Regions from separate parts of the Pseudomonas sp. GD03903 genome, predicted to be linked through region 1. Evidence: predicted binding sites of a transcription regulator. Region 1 holds the regulator's gene; each other region holds the start of a gene.
What was found. Region 1 encodes FliA, which starts transcription of late flagellar genes. Its sites were predicted from a motif close to CTAAAGTTTNNNNNNNNNNNGCCGNTAA; they were not measured.
Positions count from the first base shown of each region.

Region 1 (9,975 bases):
CGTGGAGAGCCTTCGCTTTGTGAGGCTTTTGCCGGCGCAGTAAGATTGTCTTGTTAATGACAACGTACAAGACCTCAACTGCACGGAAAGCGAAGGGACTGCCCGATGTTCTTTGGATTCTCCACCGGATGGTGCTCTGCGCTCTGGTTACTGCTCTGCCTGCTCTGCGTCCAGCACGTCTGGGCGGCTCCGGCCTCTGATGGCGGAGTGCTGCTGCCGCTGGGTGAGCGCGTGGTGGACGTCACCGGCACCCTCGACTCCTCCGCCAGGGAACGCCTGATCGGCAAGCTCAAGGCCCTGGAAGACCGGCGCGGCGCGCAGATCGCCGTGGTGATGCTGCCCACTGTGGGGCCGATGGGTATCGAGGCGTTCTCCGAGAAGCTCTTCAACCTCTGGAAGCTCGGCCGCAAGGGCGTGGACGACGGCGTACTGCTGGTGGTGGCCAAGGATGACCATCGGATGCGCATCGAGGTTGGCTATGGCCTCGAAGGGGTGATTCCCGATGTCGTCGCCGGGCGCATTATCCGTGAGCGCATGGCGCCGGCGTTCCGTGCGGGCGACTATGCCGGCGGTATCGAGTCGGCGGTGGATGCGCTGATCGCCCTGGTCGATGGTGAGGCGTTGCCGGAGCCGGCGCCTGAGCCGTTGAATATTCCGCTGGAAGCCTGGTTGCTGCTGGCCTCGTTCGTCGCCGGCGGTGTGGGCGGTGTGCTGCTCGCGGCGCGGCGCATCGGTTGGCGTGGCGCACTGGCGCTGGGCGCAGTGGGCGTCGCGCTGGTAGCGCTACTGGCCAGCGGCACGGACCGCCTGGCGACCATAGCCATCGCGCCGCTCTGCCTGCTGATCGGCGGCGCTACCTTCGGCGCGCTGTGGACGGTTCGAGCGGTGTTCTACAGCGTGCTCGGGCTGATCGCCTACTGCGTTCTGCTCGGCCTCCTGACGCCACGCTTCGGCGCCATCCTCTGGTTGTATGCGCTGGCCGCGCCGGTCGCGGTGTTGGCCATCATCGGCCTGTGGTGGTTGCTGATCTCGATGATGCGCGATGCGTGGCGTGGCGAACGCAAGGCCCGCAAAGGTCGGAAAGGGCGCAAGGCGAACATGGCTAAGCCTGGTCGCAAGGGTTTCTACGCGCGACTGCTGATCCTCTTCGGCCTGTACCTGCTGGTCGGCTTCTTCGTCGGGGCGCCGAAGGCTCCCTTGAACTGGCTGCTGGTGCTGCCCTTCATGTGCCTGCCGGGCTTGCTGGTGTTCGCCGCAGGGCAGGGCGGTTCGGCAGGGAGCTCTGGCTCGGGCGGTGGTTCGTCCGGCGGCAGTTCGGGCGGTGGTGGATTTTCCGGTGGCGGCGGCTCCAGTGGCGGCGGCGGTGCGTCAGGGAGCTGGTGACGGCATAATCCCTTGACTCGCCTGGCTGCCAAGCCCACACCTTCAGGGAAAGAAGGCATGACCCTCTGGATTCATTGCGCTCTGTACGTCTTCCTCTTGCTCGGCTCGGTTGGTGTGCGGGCAGAGGTTCCGACTGATGCAGTCCGCCCTGCCCAGGACGGGCTGGTAGCTGTGCCCTATGACGCGGATGCCGAAGGCGAGCCTGCACAATCCCTCGAGGTGCCGGAGCTGAAGAGCCCGGTCACCGACCTCACCGGCACCCTCGGCAGCGACTGGATCGCGGCCATGCAGCAGCGGCTGCTGGCATTGCAGCAGCGCAAGGGCTCGCAGCTCGCCATCCTGATGGTGCCCAGCACCGGCGAGGACAGCATCGAGCAGTACGCCACCCGCGTCTTCGAACAATGGCGCCTGGGGCGCCAGGGCGTGGATGACGGTGTGCTGGTGCTGGTGGCGAAGGACGACCGGAGCATGCGCATCGAAGTCGGCTACGGCCTGGAAGGGGCGATTCCCGATGTGATCGCCGGGCGCATCATCCGGGAAGAGATGGTTCCGGCCTTCCGTAACGGTGACTTCTCCGGCGGCCTCGAGAATGCGGTGGATGTGCTGGAGCGGCTGATCGACGGCGAGACCCTCCCGGAAGAAAGTCGCGATTTCCATCTGACGGCGGAGGGCTGGGCGCTGTTGATCGGCCTGGGAGTCGGCGCACTGGCGGGAGCCGCACTGCGCCGCCGCTGGCTTGGCGTGAAGATAGTCACTCCGGGCGCTGCGGGTGTGGCGCTGGTGCTGGCGCTCGGTTGTGGCCTGCAGAGCGCTCCGGCGATGTTGTTTGCCCTGTCGTTCTGCCTGCTGATGGGTGGCGGTGTCGGCGCCTTGGCGGCGTCATCGGGCAAGGCGGCGATGAAAGTGGGCGGGATAGTCCTTTACCTGACCGCCATCGCGCTGGGCGCGGCGCAATTCGGCAGCGATGTTCCGCTGTTTGGCCTGGCGCTGCCCTTTGCCGCGGCTATCGGCTTGGTATTTCTGTGCCTGCCGTTCTTTCTCGCCTACGGTGCCTGGAAGCGCAGCCGCGTGGAATTCTTCGTGCGCCTGGCGTTAGCCACGGGGATTGCCGGTTTCGTTATCTATTCGACGGGAGTCCTGCAGCGGCCCTGGGAGCTTCCCGATTCGCTGGCGCTGATTCCCATGCTGTATTTCCCGTTCCTGATCGCCTTCATGAGCGGCGGTGGTTCTGGCTCCGGTTCCGGGACCTCGGGCGGCGGATCGTCGTCCGGTGGTGGCAGCAGTTATTCCGGCGGTGGTGGTTCCAGCGGGGGTGGCGGCGCCTCCGGGCGCTGGTGATCGGGACTCTCTGCAACGGCCATTTGCGCCACTTCGAAAAAGTTGGAACGCTTCCTGCAAAACCCTGTGCGGATGCCCGTTGGGCGTCAAAAGTTTGATCCGGTGGCCGCCTCGGTCACTCATTTGCAGGGGATTTCGGGTGGATCGTACGCAACTGATCGGCACTGTTCGCAGCAATCTGGTAGGGCTCAGCCGGGGCAACCTCGGCGTGCCGCTGCTGTTGCTGGCCATGCTGGCGATGATGACCCTGCCGATCCCGCCGTTCCTGCTGGATGTGCTGTTCACCTTCAACATCGCCCTGTCCATCGTCGTCCTGCTGGTCAGCGTGTACGCCCTGCGCCCGCTGGACTTCGCCGTGTTCCCGACCATCCTGCTGGTCGCCACCCTGTTGCGCCTGGCGCTGAACGTCGCGTCCACCCGCGTCGTGCTGCTCCACGGCCACGACGGCCATGCGGCCGCGGGCAAGGTGATCCAGGCCTTCGGCGAGGTGGTGATCGGCGGCAACTACGTGGTCGGTATCGTGGTCTTCGCGATCCTCATGATCATCAACTTCGTGGTGGTCACCAAGGGCGCCGGGCGTATCTCCGAGGTGAGCGCGCGGTTCACCCTCGACGCCATGCCCGGCAAGCAGATGGCCATCGACGCCGACCTCAATGCCGGCCTGATCGAGCAGGGCGAGGCGAAGAAGCGCCGCGCCGAAGTGGCCCAGGAAGCCGACTTCTACGGCTCCATGGACGGTGCCAGCAAGTTCGTCCGCGGTGACGCCGTCGCCGGCCTGCTGATCCTCTTCATCAACCTCATCGGTGGCGTGGCCATCGGCATGATCCAGCACTCGATGAGCTTCGCCGACGCCGGCAAGGTCTACGCCCTGCTGACCATCGGTGACGGCCTGGTGGCGCAGTTGCCCTCGTTGCTGCTGTCCACTGCCGCTGCGATCATGGTGACCCGCGTCTCCAGCTCCGAGGACATGGGCGCCCAGGTCAACCGCCAGATGTTCGCCTCGCCCAAGGCGCTGGCGATTTCCGCGGCCATCCTGATCGCCATGGGCCTGGTCCCCGGCATGCCGCACGTCTCCTTCATCGGCCTGGGTGGCCTGGCTGCCGCCGGCGCCTACCTGATCTGGCACCGCCAGCGCCAGGCCAGCCAGAAGGCCGAGCAGGAAGCGCAGAGCCAGCAGGAGCTGCTGCCGGCGCAGCGCGCCGAGCAGACCAAGGAGCTGGGCTGGGACGACGTGACACCGGTCGACATGGTCGGCCTGGAAGTCGGCTACCGCCTGATTCCGCTGGTGGACCGCAACCAGGGCGGCCAGTTGCTGGCGCGGATCAAGGGCGTACGCAAGAAGCTGTCCCAGGATCTGGGCTTCCTCATGCCGTCGGTGCACATCCGCGACAACCTCGACCTGCTGCCCAACGCCTATCGCCTGACGCTCATGGGCGTCAGCGTGGCGGAAGCCGAGATCTACCCGGACCGCGACCTCGCCATCAACCCCGGCCAGGTGTTCGGCACCCTCAACGGCATCGCCGGCAAGGACCCGGCGTTCGGTCTGGAAGCCGTCTGGATCGAGGCCTCGCAGCGTGATCAGGCGCAGTCCCTGGGCTACACCGTGGTGGACGCCAGTACCGTGGTCGCCACCCATCTGAACCAGGTGCTGCACAAGCATGCCCACGAGCTGCTCGGCCACGAGGAAGTCCAGCAGTTGATGCAACTGCTGGCCAAGACCTCGCCCAAGCTCGCCGAGGAGCTGGTGCCGGGGATGATTTCCCTGTCGACCCTGCTCAAGGTGCTGCAGGCGCTGCTGCAGGAGCAGGTGCCGGTGCGTGACATCCGTACCATCGCCGAAGCCATCGCCAACGTCGCGGTGAAGAGTCAAGATCCCGCCGCAATGGTGGCGGCGGTACGCGTCGCGCTGTCCCGCGCAATCGTGCAAACCATTGTGGGACTAGAGCCGGAGCTGCCTGTGATCACTCTGGAACCGAGGTTGGAACAGATATTGCTCAATAGTCTTCAGAAGGCCGGACAGGGCTCCGAAGACGGTATGTTGCTGGAGCCCGGAATGGCCGAAAAGCTGCAACGCTCGATGATCGAAGCGGCGCAGCGCCAGGAGATGCTTGGCAAGCCGGCGATCCTGCTGGTGGCCGGCCCGGTCCGCGCGATGATGTCCCGATTCGCGCGGATGGCGGTCCCCACCATGCACGTGCTGGCGTACCAGGAAATCCCGGACAACAAACAAGTCACGATTGTTGCCACCGTTGGGCAGAATTGATTGAGGTCGCAGGCCATGCAGGTAAAACGCTTCTTCGCCGCTGATATGCGTCAGGCCATGAAACTGGTGCGTGACGAGCTGGGCCCGGACGCCGCGATCATCGGCAATCGCCGTGTCGCCGGCGGCGTGGAGCTGACCGCGGCGCTGGATTACCAGGCCCCGGTGGCGGCCAGCAAGCCGAACCCGGCGCTGGAAGCCGAGCTGCGCAAGACCCAGGCGAAGATCGCCCAGGCCAAGGCCGATCTGTCGGCACCGACCCGCGCGAGCGATGGCGTGCGCAAGGACCGTCAAATGTACGGCACCGAGAAGCCACGGCGCAGCGCTGCCGAGACCCTGGCCGAAGCCATGGCCGCGCCCGTCGCCCCGGCGGCGGCCAGTGTCGGCCAGCAGGCCCTGGAAGCCATGCGCTTCGAACTCAACGGCCTGCGCGAGCTGATCGAAGTGCAGCTTGGCTCGATCGCCTGGAACCAATTGCAGAACCAGCGTCCGAAACAGGCCAACCTGTGGCGTCGCCTGCAGCGCATGGGCCTGCCGGCCGACCTGTCGCGCAGCCTGCTGGAGCGCGTGGCCTCCATCGCCGATCCGAAGCAGGCCTGGCGCATGCTGCTGGCGCACCTGGCGCGCTCGATCAACACCCCGGAAACCGACCTGCTGGAGCAGGGCGGCGTGATTGCCCTGGTCGGCCCGGCCGGCATGGGCAAGACCACCACCCTGGCCAAGCTCGCCGCCCGCTACGTGCTGAAGTACGGCGCGCAGAGCATCGCCCTGGTGTCGATGGACAGCTTCCGCATCGGCGCGCAGGAGCAGATCAAGACCCTGGGCCGTATCCTCAACGTGCCGGTGACCCTGGTCGATCCGGGCCAGTCGCTGATCCAGGCCATGGCCCCGCTGGCGCGCAAGCGTCTGGTGCTGATCGACACCGCAGGCCTGCCGGCCACCGATCCGGCGCTGCGCATGCAGCTCGAAGCGCTGTCGTCGCTGAGCCTGAACGTGAAGAATTACCTGGTGCTGGCCGCGACCAGCCAGGCCCAGGTGCTCAAGGCCGCCTGGCAGAACTATCGTTCCTGTGGGCTGGCCGGGTGCATCCTGACCAAGCTGGACGAAGCGGGAAGCCTCGGCGAAGCTCTGGCTCTGGCTATCAGCCAGCATCTCCCGGTAGCCTATCTGGCTGATGGACCGAAGATTCCGGATGACCTGCAAGTGGCACGCGCGCACCAACTGGTCAGCCGTGCGGTGAGCCTGCAGTCGCCGGAAGAGCCCAGTGAAGACGCCATGGCCGACATGTTCGCCGGCCTTTACCAGCAGCCGGTGCGTCGCGCCAGCTGAAGATTGTGAGCCCCGGGTGGGGCGTGGGGTGGCCGGTTGAGCCGCCCAAGCGATGCGGATGCTCTGCTAGACGATCCGCGAGCACCGGAGGCGGTGGAGCACCGCAGCCGGATTAGCCGAAGCGTTTGATGCGCAACGGTCGAACGACGAGACAAGGTATTGATATGGGTATGCATCCGGTTCAGGTAATCGCAGTCACCGGTGGCAAGGGTGGCGTGGGCAAGACCAATGTGTCGGTGAATCTGTCGCTGGCGCTGGCCGATCTGGGCCGCCGCGTCATGCTGCTGGACGCCGACCTGGGCCTGGCCAACGTCGACGTGCTGCTGGGTCTGTCGCCCAAGCGCACGCTGGCCGACGTGATCGAAGGCGAATGCGACCTGCGCGACGTGATCCTCCAGGGGCCCGGCGGCATCCGCATCGTCCCCGCGGCCTCGGGCACCCAGAGCATGGTGCACCTCACGCCGATGCAGCATGCCGGGCTGATCCAGGCGTTCAGCGACATCAGCGACAACATCGACGTGCTGGTGGTGGACACCGCCGCCGGCATCGGCGACTCGGTGGTGAGCTTCGTCCGCGCTGCCCAGGAAGTGCTGCTGGTCGTCTGTGATGAACCCACGTCCATCACCGATGCCTACGCTTTGATCAAGCTGCTCAATCGCGACTACGGCATGACCCGTTTCCGCGTACTGGCAAACATGGCGCACAGCCCCCAGGAGGGGCGCAACCTGTTCGCCAAGCTGACCAAGGTCACCGACCGCTTCCTCGACGTGGCGCTGCAGTACGTCGGCGCCATCCCCTACGACGAGTCGGTGCGCAAGGCGGTGCAGAAGCAGCGCTCGGTGTATGAGGCGTTCCCGCGCAGCAAGGCGTCCCTGGCCTTCCGTGCGGTGGCGCAGAAGGTCGACAGCTGGCCGCTGCCGGCCAACCCACGAGGGCACCTGGAGTTCTTCGTCGAGCGCCTGGTGCAACATCCCACGGGTTCGGCCGTATGATCGCGGCCTCCGGAGCGCGTATGTACAGCAAGGCACAGGCGCACAACTCCCAGGAACTGCTGATCCAGCGACACGCCCCGCTGGTCAAGCGCATCGCCTACCACCTGCTGGGCCGCCTGCCGGCCAGCGTGCAGGTGGAGGACCTGATGCAGGCCGGCATGATCGGCCTGCTGGAGGCAGCGAAGAAATACGATTCGGGCAAGGGCGCGAGCTTCGAAACCTACGCCGGCATCCGCATCCGCGGCGCCATGCTCGACGAAGTGCGCAAGGGCGACTGGGCCCCGCGTTCGGTGCACCGCAACACCCGCATGGTCAGTGACGCCATCCGTGCCGTCGAGGCGCGCACCGGACGCGACGCTAAAGATCAGGAGGTTGCTGCCGAACTCAATATGAGCCTCGAAGATTATTACGGCATCCTCAGCGACACCCAGGGCAGCCGTCTGTACAGCTTCGATGACATGTTGCAGGACGGTGAACAGGGTAGCGGCCTTGCCGAAGACGCTTCGCACCACGACAACGAGCCGTCCCACGGGCTGGAAGATGAACGCTTCCAGGCGGCCCTGGCCGATGCCATCACCAAGCTGCCCGAGCGCGAGCGGCTGGTGCTGGCCCTGTACTACGACGAGGAACTCAACCTCAAGGAGATCGGCGAGGTGCTGGGCGTCAGCGAATCGCGCGTCAGCCAGCTGCACAGCCAGTGCGCCGCGCGCCTGCGTTCGCGACTGGCGGAGTGGCGCGCTCGCTGAGCATCGGGTAGTTTCGCGCCTGCTTGTTCCTAGCGAAAAGGCTGAAGGTATTTTCCTTCGGCAAGTTAGAGGCTTACGAATTTTTTGGGTGACGTTCCCTTGACGCGCCCACAGCAAAGAGCGCTCGGCGTTCAATGAATTGACGGCACGCCCGCCAGGGCGCGTTTGGTATCGATGGAGGCAGGTTTGGACAAGAACATGAAAATTCTCATCGTGGACGACTTTTCCACGATGAGGCGCATCATCAAGAACCTCCTGCGGGACCTGGGGTTCACCAACACCGCAGAAGCCGATGACGGCACCACTGCGCTGCCGATGCTGCACAGCGGCAACTTCGACTTCCTCGTGACCGACTGGAACATGCCCGGCATGACCGGCATCGACCTGCTGCGTGCGGTCCGCGCCGACGAGCGCCTGAAGCACCTGCCGGTTCTGATGGTCACCGCCGAAGCCAAGCGCGACCAGATCATCGAAGCTGCCCAGGCCGGGGTCAACGGCTATGTGGTCAAGCCTTTCACCGCCCAGGTGCTGAAAGAAAAGATCGAGAAGATTTTCGAGCGGGTCGGCAGCTGAGGCTGGCCAAGAGGGCGTCATGGATTTCAACGAATCCGCGGGTGACTTCGAGTCGACCCTGAAAAAACACGCGCGCGAATTGGTCGACTGCCTCGAACGCGGCGAAGTCCAGACTGCCGTGCAACTGATCTCCGAGCTCAACCAGGCGCGCGATCGCGGTCTTTACCAGGAAGTGGGCAAGCTCACCCGTGAGCTGCACAACGCCATCGTCAACTTCCAGATCGACCCCAGTTCCCCCCGCGCCCAGGAAGTTTCGCAGATCGCTGACGCGACTGATCGCCTGTCCTACGTGGTGACGATGACCGAGAAAGCGGCCAATCGCACCATGGATCTGGTGGAAGAGTGCACGCCGGTGGTGATGCACATCGAGACCCAGGCCAAGGAGCTGCAGGAAGACTGGTCGCGCTTCATGCGCCGCGAGCTGGGCCCCGAGGCCTTCCGTGACCTGGCCAAGCGCGTCGAGCAGTTCCTCTACCTCAGCGCCCAGGACAGCCGCAAGCTTTCCGCGCACCTGAACGACATCCTGCTGGCGCAGGACTTCCAGGACCTTACCGGGCAGGTGATCAAGCGCGTCACCAAGCTGGTGACCGAGGTCGAATCGAACCTGGTCAAGCTGGTCTGGATGGCGGGGCAGGTCGATCGCTACGCCGGCATCGAGCATGACCACGACGGCATGCGCGACGCGGTGGAAAAAGAAAGATCGTCCAAGGGTGAAGGTCCGCAGATTGCTGCCGATACAAGAAAGGACGTCGTGTCCGGTCAGGACGATGTCGACGATCTGTTGTCCAGCCTTGGTTTTTAAGCGTCCGCTGACGCTGTAGAGGGAGCACCCGAATGAGCTTCGACGCCGATGACGAAATCCTCCAGGACTTCCTGGTGGAGGCCGGCGAGATCCTCGAGCTACTGTCCGAACAACTGGTCGAGCTGGAAAGCCGCCCGGAAGACATGGACCTGCTCAATGCCATCTTCCGTGGCTTCCACACCGTCAAGGGTGGGGCGGGCTTCCTCCAGCTGAACGCGCTGGTGGAGTGCTGCCACATCGCCGAGAACGTCTTCGACATGCTGCGCAAGGGCGAACGCCGCGTGGATGCCGAGCTGATGGACGTGATGCTGCAGGCGCTGGATACCGTCAACGTCATGTTCCAGCAGGTGCGTGACGCGCAGGAGCCGACCCCGGCCACTCCCGAGCTGTTGGCCGCGCTGTCGCGTCTGGCTGACCCGAACGCTGCTCCCGCCGAAGCTCCGGCTCCCGCCCCGGTCGTTGCCGAACCCGTTGCGCCAGAGGCCCCGGCGGCTCCTGCGGCGTATGGCGACATCACCGACGCCGAGTTCGAGCAACTGATGGATGCCCTCG
Region 1 is NZ_JAOCBT010000015.1:54,238-64,212, reverse strand. It holds gene N5C91_RS21685 (TPM domain-containing protein) at 106-1,383, shown strand; gene N5C91_RS21680 (TPM domain-containing protein) at 1,441-2,721, shown strand; gene flhA (flagellar biosynthesis protein FlhA) at 2,861-4,984, shown strand; gene flhF (flagellar biosynthesis protein FlhF) at 5,000-6,310, shown strand; gene fleN (flagellar synthesis regulator FleN) at 6,475-7,302, shown strand; gene fliA (RNA polymerase sigma factor FliA) at 7,299-8,048, shown strand; gene N5C91_RS21655 (chemotaxis response regulator CheY) at 8,247-8,621, shown strand; gene N5C91_RS21650 (protein phosphatase CheZ) at 8,641-9,423, shown strand; gene N5C91_RS21645 (chemotaxis protein CheA) at 9,456-9,975, shown strand, end outside.

Region 2 (9,975 bases), on a different contig from region 1:
CATGTTGCCCAGGCTGCCTGGCGAGCCCAGCACGAAGGTGTTGGAGCCGCGCCGCACCAGCGATGTGCTGGCCTGCTTGAGCTTGCTGCGGCTGACCTCGACGAAGCGGATATCGGTCTGCACCTGGTTGGGCAGGCTGCCGGCAGAGGCGCCGGCAACACCCGCGACATCGCCAACCGCACGCCCGCCGACACGCACCACGGTGCGTATCGGCTGGTCGCTGCAGCTGGTCCAGATCAGCAGGCTGGTCAGGCCCTCGGCCTTGCCGGTGATGAGGAAATCACGCTTGTCCAGCACCTGCACGTCGGCAATGTTCGGATCCCCGATGGCCAGGCGCTTGATCGGCACCGGTAGTTGCTGGTCGCGCTGCGCGCCCTGCTCGACGTCGAGGTTCAGTTGCTGGTCAGCGAAGCCGGCGCAGGCACTCGGCACAGCCTGCGCCGCGGAGTGCACGGCGCAGGCCAGCATGGCGACCAGGGGAAGGATGAAGCGCTTGGACATCGATGCACTCCTTGCTCAATGTGCTTCACGGGTAACGGCGGTACCGCGGTAGACCACCACACCGGCGTCGACCTGCGGAGCGGAGACATGGCGCACGGCGGGGGCCTGGGGCTGCCGCGGCTTGCCGATCAGCTGGTCGAGGGTGATCGACTGGCTGCTGGAGGCGCCGAGCGAGGCCTGGATGTAACGCCCCTGCTGCTCCTTCTCGTAGAGATTCTCGTCCTTGCTGCGCACGGCCAGGCGCAGGGAGCCGGCCTGGCTGGCGAGCATCAGGCGCGCGGCCGCCTCGGCAGGCACTGCCAGCACGGCGGTGCGCGGCGGCTTGGGGGTCTTGTCCTTGGGGTCGCCGGCGTTGCGCGCCTGGCCATCGGCAGAAACGGCGATCTGTTCGCCATAGGTCAGCACCCGCACGCCCGGCAGCACCACCTGGGCGCTGAGGCTGCGTTCGCTGCTCTGCTGGTCCTGGACGAAGAGCATGACGTCGACATAGTCGCCGGGCAGCACGAAGCCGCCGCCGCCGATGACCTCGTCGACGGCAATCGCCATGGCGCGTTCGTCTGGCCGGATGGTGCGAGCCAGGGGCCCCCCCGGCTCGGTCACCGCGGAAGTGAGGATGTTGCCCGCCGGAACGGCGACCCAGACGCGCTGGCCGATCAGCGCCTCGGGCTTGGGAAAGCTGCCGGCGGGAGCGGTATGCAGCATCTCGACCGTGAGATCGTCCTTGCCGATCACCGCCAGGGCCGGCAGGTCGCGGGCCGCCACCACCACGGCGGTGCGTTGCAGCTTGTCGGCCTCCGCCAGCGCCGCCGGTGCAACCTCCTGCACCACTCCGGCGACGGGAGCGGCCGGCTTGCCGACCTTGAGCCCGAGATACCCCACCACGCCGGCACATACCAACAACAGCCCGGCGAACACCATCAGCACCTTGCTATTCATGAGCACATCCTTGGGCGATGTCGGGAATGCGGACCCGGAAGTCCACGGCCTTAGCGTAAGAAGTTCCGTCACCGGTATCGCCGATGCTTGTCCTTCAGACCTTTATTGTTATTTCGGCCAGTCGAGGAAGTTCGATAAGAATCATTCCTCATAATCAGACTCTGTTTGTTCCAAGGCTGAATCTAGTAGCTGTGTTTATAGCGTCAACCACGCCCGTTAAATTTACGCCATGCAATTACTTATATGCCGAGATAGCTATAACTTTGGTATTAGCGCTATTTGAACAATTGCATTCGGCCATACGACGCCTAGCCTGACGATGAAGTCGGGGCGCCGCCCCGGTGGTATTCGAGGGAGCACCCGCCATGGACCTGAAAATCAAGAACCTGTCCCTGAAGCTGTACTGCGCAGCCAAGGCATTCGCCGCCGACAAGGAAGGGGCAACCGCGATCGAATATGCGGTTATCGCTGGATTGATCTCGGTGGTGGTAATCGCGGGGGCCAGCGTAATCGGCGGTGATCTGGGCACGATCATGACCAGCATCCAGGACGAAGTGGCTAAAGCCGTCAAATAAGTTTCCGCAGTTCGACCACCCCGATTATTTCGAATCGATAGTTCCCGCGCTACTGCGCGGGAACTTGTTCGGCTGCATGTTTGTGCAACGCCGCTAAAGTTTTTCCCGGCGCAGCCGATAGAGCCTGCTCAAACCCGTTTTGCAGCAGGATGCTTTACCGATGCTTCGTTCGCTGTCCTTCTCCAGGAAGATTCTCCTGGCAGCCTCCCTGGTGGTCACCTTCGCCTTCGCCTGTTTCATCCTCTTCAACGACTTCCGCCAGCGCGAGGCCATCCACTCCGACACCGAGTCCTACCTCTCCGAGGTCGGCAGCCTGACCGCCAGCAACATCCAGAGCTGGCTGGAAGGCCGCATCCAGTTGGTCGAGGCGGAGGCCGCGCAACTGGCCGATGGCGAGCCGACACCCGAACGCATCCAGCATGTACTGGAGCAGGCGGTATTCCAGAAGAACTTCGAATCGGTCTACCTCGGCGAAGCCTCCAGCGGCGTATTCACCATGCGCCCCTACGCACCGATGCCCGACGGCTACGACCCGCGCACTCGCGGCTGGTACAAGGACGCCGTGGCCGCCGGCCGGCTGATCGTCACCGAGCCCTTCCTCGACGCCGGCACCAACGAGCAGATCCTCGCCATGTCGATGCCGGTCATGCGCAACGGCCAACTGGTCGGCGTAGCCGCCGGCGACATGAAGCTGGAAACCATCACCGCGATCATCAACTCGCTGAAATTCGACGGCGACGGCTATGCCTTCCTGGTCAGCGATGCCGGCAAGATCCTCCTGCACCCGGACAGCAGCCTGATCTTCAAATCCCTCGGCGAGGTCTACCAGCAAGGCGCACCGAAGGTGCAGCCGGGCGTGCAGGAAGTCAGCATCAACGGTGAAGAGCAACTGGTCTCGATGACACCGGTGAAGGGCCTGCCGGGCGTCACCTGGTACGTCGCCCTGGTGCTCAACAAGGACTCGGCCTACGCGATGCTGAGCGACTTCCGCAACACCGCCATCATTGCCACGGTAATCGCCATCGTCGCCATCCTCTTCCTGCTGGGCATGCTGATCCGCGTGCTGATGGCGCCGCTGACCGACATGGGCCGTGCCATGCAGGACATCGCCCAGGGCGAAGGCGACCTGACCAAGCGCCTGCAAGTCGCCAGCAACGACGAGTTCGGCGTGTTGGCCAACGCCTTCAACCGCTTCGTCGAACGTATCCACGAGTCGATCCGCGAAGTGGCCTCCACCGCACGCAGCCTGCACGACGTATCGCAGTTGGTGGTGAACGCCTCCAACTCGTCGATGAGCAACTCCGACGAACAGGCCAACCGCACCAACAGCGTGGCCGCGGCGATCAACGAGCTGGGCGCCGCCGCCCAGGAGATCGCGCGCAACGCCGCCGACGCCTCGCACCACGCCACCGATGCCTCGCATCAGTCCGCCGATGGCAGACAAGTCGTGGAGCAGACCATCAGCGCCATGAATCAGCTGTCGGACAAGATCAGTTCCGCCTGCGCCAACATCGAGGCACTGAACAGCCGCACGGTGAACATCGGGCAGATTCTGGAGGTGATCAAGGGCATCTCCGAACAGACCAACCTGCTGGCCTTGAACGCCGCTATCGAGGCCGCCCGCGCCGGTGAGGCCGGCCGTGGCTTCGCCGTGGTCGCCGACGAAGTGCGCAACCTCGCCCACCGCGCCCAGGAATCCGCCCAGCAGATTCAGAAAATGATCGAAGAGCTACAGGTTGGCGCCCGCGAAGCCGTGGACACCATGACCGAAAGCCAGCGCTACAGCCTGGAAAGCGTGGAGATCGCCAACCGCGCCGGCGAGCGCCTGGCCAGCGTCACCCACCGCATTGGCGAGATCGACTCGATGAACCAGTCGGTGGCCACCGCCACCGAGGAGCAGACCGCGGTGGTCGACTCGCTGAACATGGACATCACCGAGATCAACACCCTGAACCAGGAAGGTGTGGAAAACCTGCAAGCGACCCTGCGCGCCTGCGCCGACCTGGAAAACCAGGCTGGCCGCCTGCGCCATCTGGTGGACAGCTTCCGTATCTGATGTTCAGTGGCCACGAAAAAGGCGCCCTCGGGCGCCTTTTTTGTTCGCGAGCAAGGGCTAGGCGCCCCCCCACGGTCCTACAGGGTGCTACGTGCTCTTCGTAGGAGCGAGCTTGCTCGCGAACCGCCTCCCGAAAAATCCACCGGCAAACTCCGCTTTCACTGGGACCGATCTGATCCGTGACAGACAGCTCCGCGATTACCGCCGCTTGCTTCCGCCCAACAGCGCGCCCATCAGCCCACGCACCAGTTGCCGGCCGATCTGATTCGCCGCCTGGCGCACCACGGTCTTGCTGACCTGGCTGGCCAGTGAACCGAGGATTTCGCCGGCCATACCACCGAAATCGGTGCCCTTCTCTTCCTTCTCCTGGGTCGTTGCCATCTTGTCGTCAGCGCGGCCGGTCAGCTTCTCGTAGGCGGACTCGCGGTCGATCGGCTGGTCATAGCGGCCGGCCAGCGGAGAGCGCCGGATGATCTCGACGCGCTCGGCATCGGTCAGCGGGCCAATGCGCGATTGCGGTGGCGCTACGGCCACGCGCTGGACCATCGCAGGCGTGCCCTTCTCTTCCAGGGTGCCCACCAACGCCTCGCCGATACCCAGTTCGGTAAGAACCTTGAGGGTGTCGAACGCCGGGTTCGGGCGGAAGCCATCGGCCACCGCACGCAGGGACTTCTGCTCCTTGGCGGTGAACGCGCGCAGGCCGTGCTGGATGCGCAGGCCCAGCTGCGCCAGCACATCGTCCGGCAGGTCGCTGGGCGACTGGGTGACGAAGTAGACACCCACGCCCTTGGAGCGAATCAGCCGCACCACCTGCTCCAGGCGATCCTGCAGGGCCTTGGGCGTACCGTTGAACATCAGGTGCGCCTCGTCGAAGAACAACGCGAGGATCGGTTTGTCGGCATCACCACGCTCGGGCAATTGCTCGAACAGCTCGGCCAGCAGCCAGAGCAGGAAGGTGGCGTAGACCTTGGGCGCATCGTGCACCAGCTTGCTGGCGTCCAGCAGGTGGATACGGCCACGGCCGTCGGCCTCGGGGCGCAGCAGGTCTTCCAGTTGCAGCGCCGGCTCACCGAAGAAGTCCTCGGCGCCCTGCTGCTCCAGCAGCGCCAGGCGCCGTAGCAGCGCCTGGGACGAAGCCGCCGTGAACAATGCGCGGTCCTCACCGAGGACTTCCGGATGCTCCTTGAAGTGATTGAGCAACGCCTTGAGGTCCTTCAGGTCGAGCAGCAGCAGGCCTTCACGGTCGGCCACCTTGAAGGCGGCGAACAGCGCCGCCTGCTGGCTCTCGGTCAGCTCCAGCAGGTTGGCCAGCAGCAGCGGGCCCATTTCCGACAACGTGGTGCGCAGCGGGTGGCCGGTCTTCCCGGCGACGTCCCAGATGCTCACCGGGTAGGCCTGCGGCTGGTAGTTCAGCCAGGGCATGCTGGCAATGCGCTCGGCCACCTTACCCTGCGGGTTGCCGGCGGCGGCGATACCGCAGAGGTCACCCTTGATGTCGGCAGCGAACACCGCGATGCCGGCGTCGCTGAAGGACTCGGCAAGGTGCTGCAGCGTCACCGTCTTGCCGGTGCCGGTGGCGCCAGCGATCAGGCCGTGACGGTTGGCCAGCTTCCAGGACTGGCCGATCGGCTGCCCGTCGGGGCCCGCGCCGATGATGAGTTCGTTCGTGGCTGACATCCGTTGTTCCCCTTTCAGTGGGCCTGTCGCTGTGAGTGCCTGAACAAGAGTGGCGCGTCCGGCCGCGCCGCGCAATCGGCTACGCCGGCACTTTGAAGACGTGTTTGAGATAGTGCAGGAAGTTCTCGTCCTTGCACTGGGTCTTGCCCGGCGCATCGGAGATTTTCGCCACTGGATGGCCATTGCAGGCGGTCATCTTCAGCACCATGTTCATCGGCTGTACGCCCGGCACATCGCAAGTGAAGTGAGTACCGATGCCGAAGCTGACATCGATGCGCTCGCGCAGCGCCCGGTAGATTTCCAACGCGCGTGGCAGGTTGAGGCCGTCGGAGAACACCAGCGTCTTGGTCTGCGGGTCGATGCCCAGTTGCTCGTAGTGACGGATGGCCTTCTCCGCCCACTCCAGCGGGTCGCCCGAGTCGTGGCGCAGGCCATCGAAGAGCTTGGCGAAGTAGAGGTCGAAGTCCGCCATGAAGGCTTCCATGGTGATGCAGTCGGTCAGCGCGATCCCCAACTGGCCACGGTATTCGCGGACCCAGGCATCCAGCGCGGCGGCCTGGCTGTCGATCAGCCGCGGGCCGAGTTGCTGGTGCGCCATCAGCCACTCGTGGGCCATGGTGCCCAGGGGCTTCACGCCCAGCTCGCGGGCCAGGTGAACGTTGCTGGTGCCAACGAAATGCCCCGGGAAGCCGTCGCGCAGATCACGCACAACCGCCTCCTGCACCGGGTAGGAAAAGCGCCGGCGGGTACCGAAGTCGGCCATCTTGAAGCCGGCCAGCTCTTCGGCACTGGCCTCCTGACGCAACCAGTCGAACTTTTCCTGCAGGCGCTCGCGGACCATCGTCAGCGTCGTGCCCGGGTGGCGATGGCGGTTGCGTACTTCGCTGATGCTCGCCAGCAGCGGCACCTCGAAGAGGATCACGTGCAGCCATGGGCCTTTCAGGCGCAGGAACAGCTCGTCGTTCTCCACGCCCAGTTGCACATAGCTGGGATTGAAGCGGAACAGACCGAGGAAGCGAATGAAGTCCGGCTTGAAGAAAGGTATGCGTTCGAGGAAGGCCAGGTCCTGCGGCGCGAAGGAAAGCTCCGCCAAGCGCTCGATCTGTTCGCGCAGCGGGTCCAGATAGGCGCGCAGGTCCTCTTCGTTGCGGCAACGGAACTCCCACTCCACCTCGGCGTTGGGGTAGTTGTGCAGCACCGCCTGCATCATGCTCAGCTTGTAGAAATCGGTATCCAGCAGGTTCTGCACGATCCGCCGGGAAAATGCGCTGTCGCTCATGCTCGTCTCATCGCAGGCTTCGAACCGGCAGTCTAAACCGGTCGCCCACAAAAAACCCCGCCGAGGCGGGGTTTGGAGTTCGAATCAGAAATCAGCGGGCCTTGCTCTGCGACATTCCGAACAGGAAAAGCAGCAGGTCGTCATCCGGGCGGATGTCCTGTTGCTTGGCGCGTAGGTTGGGCGGCATCGGGCAGCTGTCCAGGCCACCTTTTCCGGAAATGACCGAAGGCCCCGGCTCATGCCAGGCCGCCGCCGCCAGGGTCGCCACCCCGAGCGCGCCGATGAGGAGCAAACCTCGCGTAATTTCTAACTTCATGTCTGCAACCCTTTGATGGCGCTGCCAAACGCCGCTTGGTAACCATAGACAAAGGCCTGCCATTGCGCCTCTGTCCACGACGAGCGGCGTTTGACCTGGCGAAGATCGTGACGGGCAGCACGCTGGGCGCTGAAACGCTGACGGGCTTTTTCCATGTCGATCAGGGCCACGTCGATCTTGTCGCCGTCCACCTTCACAAAGACATGCTTCAGGTAGAGGCAGCCATGCTGCCAACGGCCGGCATTAAGCTTTGCAAGGGTACTACCGTAATGTTGCAGAATTCTTTGGTGCAGGGCTTCGCCCCAACGCTCCTGGTCACCACGGGCGTAACAGTCTTCCAGGCTGCTGAAGCCATCCAGCGATTCGGTGACGAGCAGCGCCTGCCACTCGCCGTCGACCTTGCGGCAACCGGCGTAGACCAGGGTCGGCACCTTCACCCCCAGCGCCTCGGCAGCGCGCAGGGCGTCCCGTTCGCGGATGGCGGTGGGGTAACCGAAAGGATGCAACAGGTCGCGATAGATGTGTCCCACCTGCTGCTTGCGGTACAGCAGACGGCCGTCGGAGGTCAGGACTCGCTGCACGCCGCTTTCGCCACCGCGCCGACGGTTGGGTTCCTCGACCCATTTGCCGGGCACCTGAAGCCAACGGTCGATGGCGTTATCACCGGAAATTTGCTGCAGCGATGCCAGATCAACGGCCATCCATCACTCCTTGCGCAGAATGTAGACCCGCCACATATGGATGAGCGGGACGAAATCAATGTGATCCTGGACCTTGAAACCAGCCTGGCGGAACTCCGCCTCGATGGTCTTGGCAGGAATCACGAAGCGGTTCTGGTAGGCGTGTTTCTGGCGAGTTGACTCGGCGCGCGCACGTTTCCAGGACTTGAAGTTGCCATCCACCCACATCGACAGGATCACCGAATCACGAGTTACGCGGTGAAATTCGCGCAACATCGTCAAACGGTCGTCAGATTCACCGATATGGTGCATCAGGCGCATCGAGAAGATACTGTCGACGGCGTTGTCGGGCAGATCAATGGCAAACGCCGAAGTCTGCAAAGGTCGGACGCGTTTTACAACCTCATTCGGTTGACCGGCACAGGCGACGGCGATCATGTCCGGCGAATTGTCCGCACCGATGATCACCCGGTTCTCCTTCTCGGCCAGCATCGGCCAGAAGCGCCCGGCGCCGCACGGCAGGTCGAGCACCAGGTTAGGCTGGCCGGCCAGCTTGAGTGCCTGGCGGGCAACTTGGACATCGCGCCAGTGGGAAAGTTTCCGCGAGAGTCCGGCCTGGTGCTTGCGCAGATAACGCTCTGCGTGCTGGCGGTCGTACTTTTGGGAGAACTCCAGGTCGACGGGTTTATCAGTCATCGGATATTTACCTTTCCCGAATTCAGGTCAAACGATACAAATCAGCCTGTCACAGCCGGGTCATGCACTTGTGAAGATTTTGTCAAACGACGGCTAGGCGAACTTCGAAGCGGCAGCCATGAGGCTCGGCCGGACGCAGCGTGACGTCCCAGCCTTCGGAGGCGCAAATCCGCTTGACCAGCGACAACCCCAGCCCAAGCCCCTCGCCACGCGGGTTCTGGCCGCGAACGAACGGCTGGAAGACGCGCTCGCGCTGCTCTTCCGGGATGCCGGCGCCGGTGTCTTCGACCCAGAATCCGTTCGGCCCAAGTTGTAAGCGGATGCTGCCGCTTTCGGTGTAATGCATGGCATTGCGCAATAAATTGCTCATCACCGAACGCAGGAAAGGCGCGTTGAATTGTCCGAGCATCTCCTGGCCGGCTTCGTATTCCAGCGTCAGCCCTTTCGCCTCGATGGGCCCCCGCCACTGCGCAACCAGCTCGTCGGCAATCTGCCGCAACCCAGCCTGGGACACGATCGCCATGTCCTTGCGCTGCGCGCGGGCCAGCATCAGGAAGGTCTGCACCAGGTCGCGCATCTCTTCGCAGGCACTGTTCATGCGTGCCAACTGCGCGCGTGCGCGCGGGCTGAGCCCCGGCTCTTCCGCCAGCAGTTCGCAGCTGGTGGCGATCACCATCAGCGGCGTGCGCAGTTCGTGGCTGACGTCGCTGGTGAAGAGCTTCTCCCGGGTCAGCACATCGTGCAGCCGGCCCATGGCGTAATCGAAGGCTGCCGCCAGCTCACCGACCTCATCGTTGGCGTAGTCGGGCGACATCGGCGGCGCCAGCTCCAGTAACTGGTCGCGGTGGCGAACCTGGCGCGCCAGGCGCGATACCGGCTCCATGACCTTGCGCGACAACAGCCAGCCGAGCAGCCCGGAAAGCGTCAGGCTGAGCACATAACCGGTGACGACGGCGGCATACAGGATCTGCTCGCGCGCCTCGAAATCACTCTGGTCCTGCAGCAGGACGAAACGCCGGCCGTCGATATCACGCGCCAGCGCATGGAACGACAGTTCGCCATCGAACACTTCGTGGAATCCCGCATCCAGGCGGCGCAGCGCCGGCGGCATGGCGTAAACGCCGACACCATCGCTGATGAAGAAGCGCATGCCCGGATCGAGCTTGGGTGCCTGGCCGTTGCCCAGGTCCTCATTGAGGATGCGGTCCAGTTCGCCGCCCAGGTCGCGGGAGATCAGGCGCTCCTCGACGATGTGGACG
Region 2 is NZ_JAOCBT010000010.1:7,850-17,824, forward strand. It holds gene N5C91_RS17245 (type II and III secretion system protein family protein) at 1-501, opposite strand, end outside; gene cpaB (Flp pilus assembly protein CpaB) at 517-1,437, opposite strand; gene N5C91_RS17255 (Flp family type IVb pilin) at 1,815-2,012, shown strand; gene N5C91_RS17260 (methyl-accepting chemotaxis protein) at 2,173-4,068, shown strand; gene N5C91_RS17265 (helicase HerA-like domain-containing protein) at 4,267-5,745, opposite strand; gene pncB (nicotinate phosphoribosyltransferase) at 5,825-7,024, opposite strand; gene N5C91_RS17275 (hypothetical protein) at 7,116-7,340, opposite strand; gene N5C91_RS17280 (lipopolysaccharide kinase InaA family protein) at 7,337-8,041, opposite strand; gene N5C91_RS17285 (class I SAM-dependent methyltransferase) at 8,045-8,716, opposite strand; gene N5C91_RS17290 (HAMP domain-containing sensor histidine kinase) at 8,799-9,975, opposite strand, start outside.
Region 2: a site for FliA is predicted at 2,106-2,133, ahead of N5C91_RS17260 (methyl-accepting chemotaxis protein). Genes of this name have one in related genera too.

Region 3 (9,975 bases), on a different contig from region 1:
CCACCGGGCAGCTCGGCTACGGTGAACAGGGCGCCGGCGTACATGTTCTGGATATGGTTCTCGTTGCCCTTGAGCGGCATGCGCAGGCGCACGTGGCCAGGCTCCAGCACCTCGGCCTTGAGGCCGGTGCGCTTGACGAAGGCGATGTGCTCTTCGGTGAGCTGGCGGATGAAGTCTTCGGGGTAGGAAGGCATGGGCTTGCTCCGTTGGCTTTCGCCCAAGCCTAGCCGCCCGGCGCGGCCTGGCAATGACCGCGCGGATTGACCGAAACGCTCGCCCTCAGAGGCCCTGGCGGGACAGCCAGTCGAGCAACTGCGGCAGCGGCATTGCACCGCTCTGCCGCGCCACTTCCTGGCCGTTGCGCAGCAGGATCAGGCTGGGAATCGAGCGAATGCCCAGGCGTGCGGAAAGGTTCGGATTGGCATCGCTGTCCAGCTTGGCCAGGCGCACCTTGCCCGACAACCGCGCCGCGGCCTGCTCGAACACCGGCGCAAAACCCTTGCACGGCCCGCACCAGTCGGCCCAGACGTCCACCAGCAACGGCAGATCGCCCTTGGCCTGGGCGGCAAAACCGGCTTCATCGAGGTCGAATGGCGTATCCAGCACGATCGGCGACTGGCAGCGCCCGCAGCTGGGCGAGTCGCCCAGCCGCGCGGCAGGGACGCGGTTCAGGCCGTTGCAGTTCGGGCAGGGGATGATCAGGGGATCGGACATGGCGGGGCTCCAATGGCAATAGAGCAAAGATGGAGCCTTGGCGGGCGGATCTCAACGGTGCGATGTGTGCATTTCCGAAGAGGGGCCGACTGGCGTCGGCCCATTTGCATTACACGCGGAAATGGCTGACCAGCGTCTGCAACTGCCCACCCAGGCGCGCGAGTTCGACGCTGGAGGCGGCGACCTCTTCGTTGGCGGCGGCGGTCTGTTCGGAGACGTCTCGGACGTTGACCACGCTGCGGCTGATCTCCTCGGCCACGGCGCTCTGCTCTTCGGCGGCGGTGGCGATCTGCTGGTTCATCGCCTGGATATTGGAGACGGTGCGGGTGATTTCACCGAGGGATTCGCCGGCCTGGCGGCTCAGCGCGACGCTGTTGGCGGTGAGTTCGCGGCTGCCGAGCATGACGCTGGAGACCTGGCGGGTGCCGCTCTGCAGGCCGGCGACCAGGGCTTCGATTTCTTCGGTGGATTGCTGGGTGCGCTGGGCCAGCCCGCGCACTTCGTCGGCGACCACGGCGAAGCCGCGACCGGCCTCGCCGGCGCGGGCGGCTTCGATGGCGGCGTTGAGGGCCAGCAGGTTGGTCTGTTCGGCCACTGATTTGATCACATCCATTACCTTGCCGATCTTCTCGCTTTCCTGCTCCAGGCGCTGCATCGCCTCGGCGGAACGTTCGACTTCCTCGGCCAAGCGCTCGATCTGCTCAACGGCCTTGTTCACCACACGGTCGCCGTCCTGGGCCTGGTGGTCGGCGGCGGAAGCGGCCTGGGAAGCCTGCTCGGCATTGCGCGCGACTTCCTGCACGGTGGCGGACATCTCGTGCATGGCGGTGGCAACCTGGTCGGTCTCGATCTTCTGGGTGTTGGCACCGGCGCTGGTCTGCTCGGTGACGGCGGAGAGCTCCTCGGCGGCGCTGGCGATCTGGGTGACGCCGTCGCGGATACCGCCGATCAGTTCGCGCAGGCTCTGGCTCATGCGCTGCATGCTCTGTTGCAGGCGGCCGAGTTCGTCGCGGCGGCTGACCTGAATGGTCTGCGACAGGTCGCCGGCGGCGATGCGGTCGACCACCGCCATGGTGTCGTGCAGCGGCCGGGTGATCTGGCGGGTGATGATCAGCGCAGCAATGCTGCCCAGCACCAGCGCGAGCAGGGTTACCAGGGTTTGCAGGCTGCGGGCGCGCGCGCTTTCGGCGTCGCGGCGATCGAGCTGCAACTGGTAGAGATTTTCGCTGATCTTGACGATGTCCTGGCCCTGGGTGGTCATTTCCTTGCGCGCCTGGACGATGCTGGCCATGTTGCCGCGCAGGGTGGTGACCGCGTCGCGATAGGCGCGCAGGGCCGTGCCCAGTTGCTGGACGTATTGCGCTTCGGCGACGCCGAGGACGTTTTCCAGGGCCGGCAGGCCGGCAATGCTTTCGTCGAGGCCACGGGTCACGCCGTCACCGTTGCTGGTGAGCGCGTTGGCGAGGTAGTCGCGCACGTCGTAGCGGGCCTGCAGCAGGTCTTCACGGGTACCGGTGATGGCCTGGAAGCGCGTGGCGCGCTCCTCGTCCGCCGGGGCCTTGAGGATGTCCTGCTGGATCGTGGCCGTCAGTTCGGCGGCGCGGGCAGCATTGTCCTGCAGGGTGCGGCGGGTGATGCCGGCGCTCTGGTAGCCGGCGCGCATGGCGGCCAGGGACTTCTCGTAGTCGGCGATGATGCCGCCGAGCTGGTCGAGCATGCGCACGTTCTCGGGGCTGACGAAGGAGGCACGCAGTTTCTGCTGCTGCGCCTTGAAGTCGGCCAGGGTGGACATGACGTTGGCGGCTTCCTGCTCGGCGCCGTCGGCGATCATGTATTGCAGGCGGGTGATGCGCAGCTTGGTGAGGCGCGAGTTGAGCTCGGTGATGTCGCTCATCCAGTTGCTGCGGTCGATCAGCGAGCCCAGGCCGACCCAGCTGACGATAGCGAGGATGGCGGTGAAGGCGAGGACCAGGCCGAAGCCCAGGGCCAACTTGAGGTTCACGCTCAGGTTGGAAATCCAGCTGTTCATTGACGATCTCCAGGAAAGGTTGTGTGAAGTCAGGCCGTTCGGAGATTGTTCTTGTTGGGGGCCAGGGTGGCGAACCACGTCCAAGCCCTATCGGCAGGATCGGGCGGAACCGTATGGTCACGGGCGAAAAAAGTTATCCACCGGCCGGCGCCTGGAAGGCGGGTCGGAAGGAAAGGGGCAGGGGAAAGGCGGACGAAATCCCTGTTCGCTGGCGTGTCGCGGGGTGCGGTCGCGCGCTGGCTTGCGGCGCTGGGCGGCATTCTACGGAAAGGCAGGCAGGGCGTCTGCAAGATGATGGCAAAGAGATATTGCAGGAGCCGCTGACCCGCGGATAAGGCGCCGCACTGGCGCCTCATCCGGTTGCCACGGGTCAGGCCTTGGCGGCGTCCAGCGCCTGGGCGAGGTCGGCGAGGATGTCGTCGATGTGCTCGATGCCGATGGACAGGCGCACCATGTCGCGTGGTACGCCAGCCTTCTCCAGCTCCTCGTCGTTGAGTTGACGGTGGGTGGTGGAGGCGGGGTGGCAGGCCAGGGACTTGGCGTCGCCGATGTTGACCAGGCGTACCACCAGATTCAGCGCGTCGATGAAGCGCGCGCCGGCTTCCTGGCCGCCCTTGATGCCGAAGGAGAGGATCGACGCGGGCTTGCCGCCCATGTAGCGCAGCGCCAGTTCCTGTTCGGGATGGTCGGCGAGGCCGGCGTATTTCACCCAGCTGACCTGCGGATGATCTTGCAGGTACTGCGCGACCTTCAGCGCGTTGTCGCAGTGGCGCTCCATGCGCAGGGCGAGTGTTTCCAGGCCTTGCAGGATGAGGAAGGCGTTGAACGGCGAGAGCGCGGCGCCGGTGTTGCGCAGCGGCACGACGCGGCAGCGGCCGATGAAGGCGGCAGGGCCGAAGGCTTCGGTGTAGGTAACACCGTGGTAGGACGGATCGGGCGTGTTGAGCAGCGGGAAGCGCGCCTTGTTGTCGGCCCAGGGGAATTTGCCCGAGTCGACGACGATGCCGCCGATGCTGGTGCCGTGGCCGCCGATGTACTTGGTCAGCGAGTGCACGACGATGTCGGCGCCATGCTCGAACGGGCGGCAGAGGATCGGGGTGGCGACGGTGTTGTCGACGATCAGCGGCACGCCATGGCGGTGTGCGGCATCGGCCAGGGCCTGCAGGTCGACGATGTTGCCCGCCGGGTTGCCGATGGATTCGCAGAATATCGCCTTGGTGCGCTCGTCGATCAGCGCTTCGAGGGCGGCAATGTCGTCATGGGCGGCGAAGCGGGTCTGGATGCCGAAACGCGGCAGGGTGTGGGCGAACAGGTTGTAGGTGCCGCCATAGAGCTTGGCCACCGAAACGATGTTGTCGCCGGCTTCGGCGACGGTCTGGATGGCGTAGGTGATGGCGGCCATGCCCGATGCCACCGCCAGCGCCGCGACGCCGCCTTCCAGCGCGGCGACGCGCTCCTCCAGCACCGCGTTGGTGGGGTTCATGATGCGCGTGTAGATGTTGCCGGCGACCTTCAGGTCGAACAGGTCGGCGCCGTGCTGGGTGTCGTCGAAGGCGTAGGAGCTGGTCTGGTAGATCGGCACGGCCACGGCCTTGGTGGTCGGGTCGGGGCTGTAGCCGGCGTGGATGGCCAGGGTTTCCGGTTTCATTGTTCGAGCGTCCTTGTGGCAGAAAGCCCCGAGGATGCGAGCGGCGCCCGGCCCCGGTCAATGACCGGGAGCAATGTGGCCGGGGCGTCGCTAGATCGCTTTTGGCTGAGCTTATAACCGGCTCAGGACGAGCAACTGATCTCCAGGTGCTTGCCCCAGTCCGGCGGGCGGCGGGTGAAGTGCTCGGCATCCGGCTGCTCTTCGAAGGGCTTGCTGAGCACTTCGTGCAGGCGCCGCACCACGCTGTAGTCGCCCTGTTCGGCGGCCGTGATGGCCTCCTGGGCGAGGTAGTTGCGCAGCACGTAGAGCGGGTTTACGGCGTGCATGCGCGCGCGGCGTTCGTCCTGGCTGCCGCCTTCGCGTTCGGCGCGCGCTTGATAGTCGGCGGCCCAGGCGTCGAAGCCGGCGAGGTCGACGAAATCTTCGCGTACCACGGCCAATGCTTGCTCAGGCGCCTGATCGCCGAGGCGGCGGAAGAACAGCGAGTAGTCCACGGCGCCTTTCTGCATGCTCTGCAGCAGGCGCTGCACCAGCTCCAGATCGCCGTCTTCGGCGCTGCTGAGGCCCAGGCGACGGCGCATCAGGTCCAGGTAGTGCGCCTGGTACAGCGGCAGGAACAGGTCGAGGGTGGCGCGCAGGTCGTCGACTTCGACGAAGGGCGTCAGCGCCTGGCCCAGCGCGGCGAGATTCCAGTGGGCGATCGGCACCTGGTTGCTGAAGGAGTAGCGGCCGCTGTCGTCGGAGTGGTTGCAGATGTGGTTGGCGTCGAAGTCGTCGAGGAAGGCGTAGGGGCCGTAGTCGAAGGTGATGCCGAGGATCGACATGTTGTCGGTGTTCATCACGCCGTGGCAGAAGCCGTAGGCCTGCCAGTAGGCGATCATCTGCGCGTTGCGCTCGAGCACTTCGCGGAAGAACGCCAGGTAGGGCTTTTCGTCGTCCAGGCACTGCGGGAAGTACGAATTGAGAACGAACTCGCCGAGCGTCCTCAGGTGCTCTTCCTGCTTGGTGTAGTAGAAGTACTCGAAGTGACCGAAGCGCACGTGGCTGGGGGCCATGCGCAACAGCATGGCGCCGGTTTCCCGAGTCTCGCGCCATACCGTGGTGCTGGAGCCGGTGACGCACAGGGCGCGGCTGCTGGGGATGCCGAGGGCGGCGAGGTATTCGCTGGCAAGGAACTCGCGGATCGACGAGCGCAGCACGGCGCGACCGTCGCCCATCCTTGAATACGGCGTCTGGCCGGCGCCCTTGAGGTGCAGGTCCCAGTGCTCGCCTGCATTGTTCACTACTTCGCCCAGCAGCAGGCCGCGGCCGTCGCCCAGGCGGGGATTGTAGGAGCCGAACTGGTGCCCGGAATAGACCATCGCGCGCGGCTGCGCTTCCGACCAGAGCTTGTGGCCGGCGAAGATTTCGGCGAACACCGGGTTGTCCGCTTCGCTCGGGTCGAGGTCGAGCAGGGCCATGGCCGAGGTGCTGGCAACGACCAGGCGCGGATCGGCGATGGGATCAGGCAGGACTTCGGTGGAGAACACATCGCCCAGGCGGGCGAAGCGGTTATCGAAGACGAGTTCGTCGAGCTTTTTCACAGGTTAACTCCGGACATGTCCGAGCATTGTGCTCGGACATGTCCGAAGGCGTCCAGCATCAGGCCTTGTCGCCGGCGGGCTTGTCCTGGCTGATCTTTACCGGCGTGGCGGCGGGCTGCTGCTGCCCGACGATGACCTGGGCTTCCTGGCCCTGGAAGTTCTTCAGGAACACGTCGACCTGGTTGAACGCCATGTCGATGCCTGCCTCGCGGAAGGCCAGGGCGATGCGCGTGAGGGTTTCGTCCACCGCCGGGTTGCGGTCGCCCAGCTCGCGCACGTGGAAGCGCAGTTCGTAGTCGAAGGTGCTGGCGCTGATGGTGGTGAAGTACAGCACCGGCTCCGGGTCGCGCAGGATGCGTGGGTTGGCGTGGGCGGCTTCCAGCATGATCTTGCGCGCCAGCGGCAGGTCGCTCTCGTAGGCCAGGCCGATCTTGATGGTCACCCGCGTCACCGTATCGCTCAGCGACCAGTTCACCAGTTGGCCGGTGATGAAGGTCTGGTTGGGGACGATGATTTCCTTGCGGTCGAAGTCGGTGATGGTGGTAGCGCGGATACGGATGCGGCTGACCGTGCCGGACAGCGTACCGATGGTCACCACGTCGCCGATCCGTACCGGGCGCTCGAAGAGAATGATCAGGCCGGAGACGAAGTTGGAGAAGATCGCCTGCAGGCCGAAGCCGAGGCCGACCGACAGCGCAGCCACCAGCCATTGCAGTTTGTCCCAGCTCACCCCGAGGGTGGACAGCGCACTGACGATGCCGACGCCGCTGATGGTGTAGGAGAGCAGGGTGGTGATGGCGTAGGCGCTGCCCTGGGCCAGGGTCAGGCGCTGCAGCACCAGCACTTCCAGCAAGCCGGGGAGGTTGCGCGCCAGGGCGACGGTCACCGCGGCGATCACCAGCGCCATGATGAAGTCACTGAGGCTGATCGGCGTGGTGGACGCTGCGTCGCCGGTGCCGCTGGTGTACTGGTAGAGCGTTACGTTGTCGAGGTAGGAGACCACGCTGATCAGGTCGGCCCAGACCCAGTACAGGGTGACCACGAAGCCGATCAGCAGGCCCAGGCGGATCAGGCGCATGGACTGCTCGTTGATCTGCTCGATGCCCAGGGTCGGTTCCTCGACGACGACTTCGCTGCCCTCGATGCCTTCCTTGGGCGCGTTCTGCCGTTTCGACAGGGCACGCTGGTAGGCCAGGCGGCGGGCAGCAACGCCCATGCCGCGGACGAAGGTGGCTTCCACCACCATCCAGAACATCAGCAGGAACAGGGTGTCGATCAGGCGGTCGGTGAGCTTGAGCGCGGTGTAGTAGTAGCCGAAGCCCACCGCGAGGAACAGCGCTACCGGCAGGGCGGTGAAGCCCAGGCCGACGATCATCTTGATCATCGACGGGCGCTCGCTGGACGGGCTGTTGAACAGCAACTGGGCGAGCAGCCAGGTCATGGCGCCGTAGCCGAACAGCACCACGGCGATGCCGATCACGTCATCGGCCAGCGACGCCGGCGAGTGCTCGGCGACGGTGACCACGGCGACCAGCGACATCACCACCAGCCCCAGGCGGCGCATCAGCTTGCCGAGGAACTGCACCTGCGCCTGGCTCCAGTGGAAGTGCCGCTCGGCGATGCCGCCGGGGCGCAGGATGCGGTGGGCGGTGTAGAACACCAGCCACACCTGTGCCATCTCCAGCAGCGCGCTGCCCAGTGTGGCGTTCTGGCCGCGGGCGTCGAGCAGCAGGGCGAGGCCGGCGATGCCCAGCGCCAGGGTGCCGGGCAAGGCCAGCAGCACGGCGAGCAGCAGCGCCAATGGCGTGTGCGCCTGGCTGTCGCGCTTGAAGTGGCCGATGTCGTCGTTCAGCGATTCCAGCTTGTCGTAGAGGAACCGGCGCTTCCACAGCAGCCCGGCGACCAGCAGGAGCAGGGGCAGGAACAGGAAGGGGCGGTCGATCAGGCCCTCGAACAGCTCCTTGACGCCCGAGCCCCAGGGTACTTCGGCCAGTTGGTGGTGCAGCAGGCTCGGGGTCATCTTGAACCAGGACAGGTCCAGCGGGCGGTTGCTGGGAATCCAGAACATCTGCTCGTCGAGGGTGGCGCGCAGGCTGTCGCTGGTTTCCTTGAGCTGCTTCTGGTTCAACTGCAGGGTGATGGCTTCGTTGAGCAGTGCGTTCAGCTCGTGGTTGAGACGCTCCATCAGCTCCAGGCGGGTGTCCACCAGCTCGCCGAGGTCGTGGCGCAACTGCGGGGTGACGCTTTCCTGGGGTTGCTGGGCCAGCAGGTTGTCGAGGTAGACCTGGGTGTTGTTGATCTCGTCGCGCTTCTGGTTCAGCTCGAACTGGTACAGGCGCAGGTCGGCGATCTCGTCGGCGAGGTCCTGGTCAGTCTTGATCACGGGCAGCGACTGCTTCTGCTGGTAGAGGATCTTGGCCAGCAGCAGGCTGCCGCGCAGCACGTTGATCTGTTCGTCCAGGGCCTGTTCGCCCTGGGTCAGGTTGTCCAGTTGCTGCTTGGCTTCGAGGTTGCGCCGGGTCAGGGTGTTGAGGCGGTCGGTGGTGCGCAGCAGGTAGTCGGAAAGCTTCAGGTTGGCGGCGCTCTGCTGGCTCAGCAGGCTGTCGGTGCCGGCGGCCTGGCTGTCCTTGGACAGTTCGGCGACGGTCTTCTCCGACTGTTCGCGGCGCTTGTCGCTGATCATCGCCTGCAGTTCGAGGGTCTCGCGCTCCTCGCGGCCGATGCGCTCGGCCAGCAGGTCGCGCTGGCTGGAGGCCAGGTCGAGCAGCAGGTTGTTGCCGGCCAGTTGCTGGCGCAGCAGGAGATTCTGCGAGGTGAGCATGGCCTGTTCGGCCAGCAGCTCGTTGCGGCGCTCATCCGAAATCGGCTTGGCGCCTTCCTTTCCGGCCTTGATCAGCCCGGCAATTTCCAGCAGGCGTGTCTGGTTCTTGCTCAGGTCGGCCTGGGCCCGCTCCGGTCGGGTCTGCGCGGTGAGGATCTCGCTCTTGGCGTCGACCATCTCCTTCTGCCAGGCGGCGAGCTGGGTGGACTGCTCGTTGAGCAGCATTTCCAGCTGGGTCGCGCTGGAGCCGTTGTAACGCTGGCTGGCAGGCTTCTCGCTGCTGGCCTTGAGGCGACCGAGCGCCTTCTGGTTCTCGTTGATCAGCTTGGGCGCATCGGCCAGCCGGCCCTTGAGTTCAAGCAGCTGCTTCTCGCTGTCGGCCTTGGCCGCCAGCAGCTTCAGGGTGTTCTCCAGGCTTGCCTTGATCGGCTTGGCCTCGGCATCGGCCAGCTTGCGGTCGGCCAGGCTGTCGAGGCTCTGCTGCACCTTTTCGGCGCTCGGCGGAGAGGTATCGGCGGCCAGCGCGGGCAGGCCGATGAGTGAGCCGCCCAGCAGGACGGCGGTCAGAAGGGTACGCAGCAGGAATGACATGGTCGCGGGTGGCGGCTCGTGCGGAAAGTGGGCAGAGGGTAGTGCTGGCGGGCCGGCACCCGCAAGCGGGTACCGGTGGGCGGTCAGAGGAACAGACCGGGGCCGGGACGGCCTTCCGGGAATTTGACCCCGACCTTGCGGATCTTGTTCCCGTCCAGGGCGGCCACGGTCCAGGTCAGGCCGTTCCATTCCACCTGGTCGCCGATGATCGCCTGGCCGCCGATCTCGTGGGCGATGAAGCGGCCGAGGTTCTGTTCGCCGTCCACGCCTTCCAGCTTCAGGCCATAGAGCGAGGCCACGGCGGAGAGCTGGGCGTCGCCCTCGAGCACGAAGTCACCGAAGAAGCGCGCGCTCAGGCCGCGATCCGGCGCCTGGCTGAACAGTTTGCCCAGCGGCGACAGATCGTGCTCGTGGCCGATCACGCAGAGGATGTCGTCGGCTTCGAGGATGGTGCTACCGGACGGGTGCAGCAACTGGGTGCCACGGAACAGTGCGGCGATACGGGTGCCTTCGGGCATCTTCAGCTCGCGCAGGGCGGCGCCGATGCACCACTTTTCCTTGCTCAGGTGGTAGACGAACAGCTCCCACT
Region 3 is NZ_JAOCBT010000001.1:405,557-415,531, forward strand. It holds gene N5C91_RS01810 (YiiD C-terminal domain-containing protein) at 1-194, opposite strand, end outside; gene trxC (thioredoxin TrxC) at 280-714, opposite strand; gene N5C91_RS01820 (methyl-accepting chemotaxis protein) at 824-2,743, opposite strand; gene N5C91_RS01825 (bifunctional O-acetylhomoserine aminocarboxypropyltransferase/cysteine synthase) at 3,114-4,391, opposite strand; gene selO (protein adenylyltransferase SelO) at 4,514-5,974, opposite strand; gene mscK (mechanosensitive channel MscK) at 6,033-9,386, opposite strand; gene N5C91_RS01840 (potassium/proton antiporter) at 9,470-9,975, opposite strand, start outside.
Region 3: a site for FliA is predicted at 2,831-2,858, ahead of N5C91_RS01820 (methyl-accepting chemotaxis protein). Genes of this name have one in related genera too.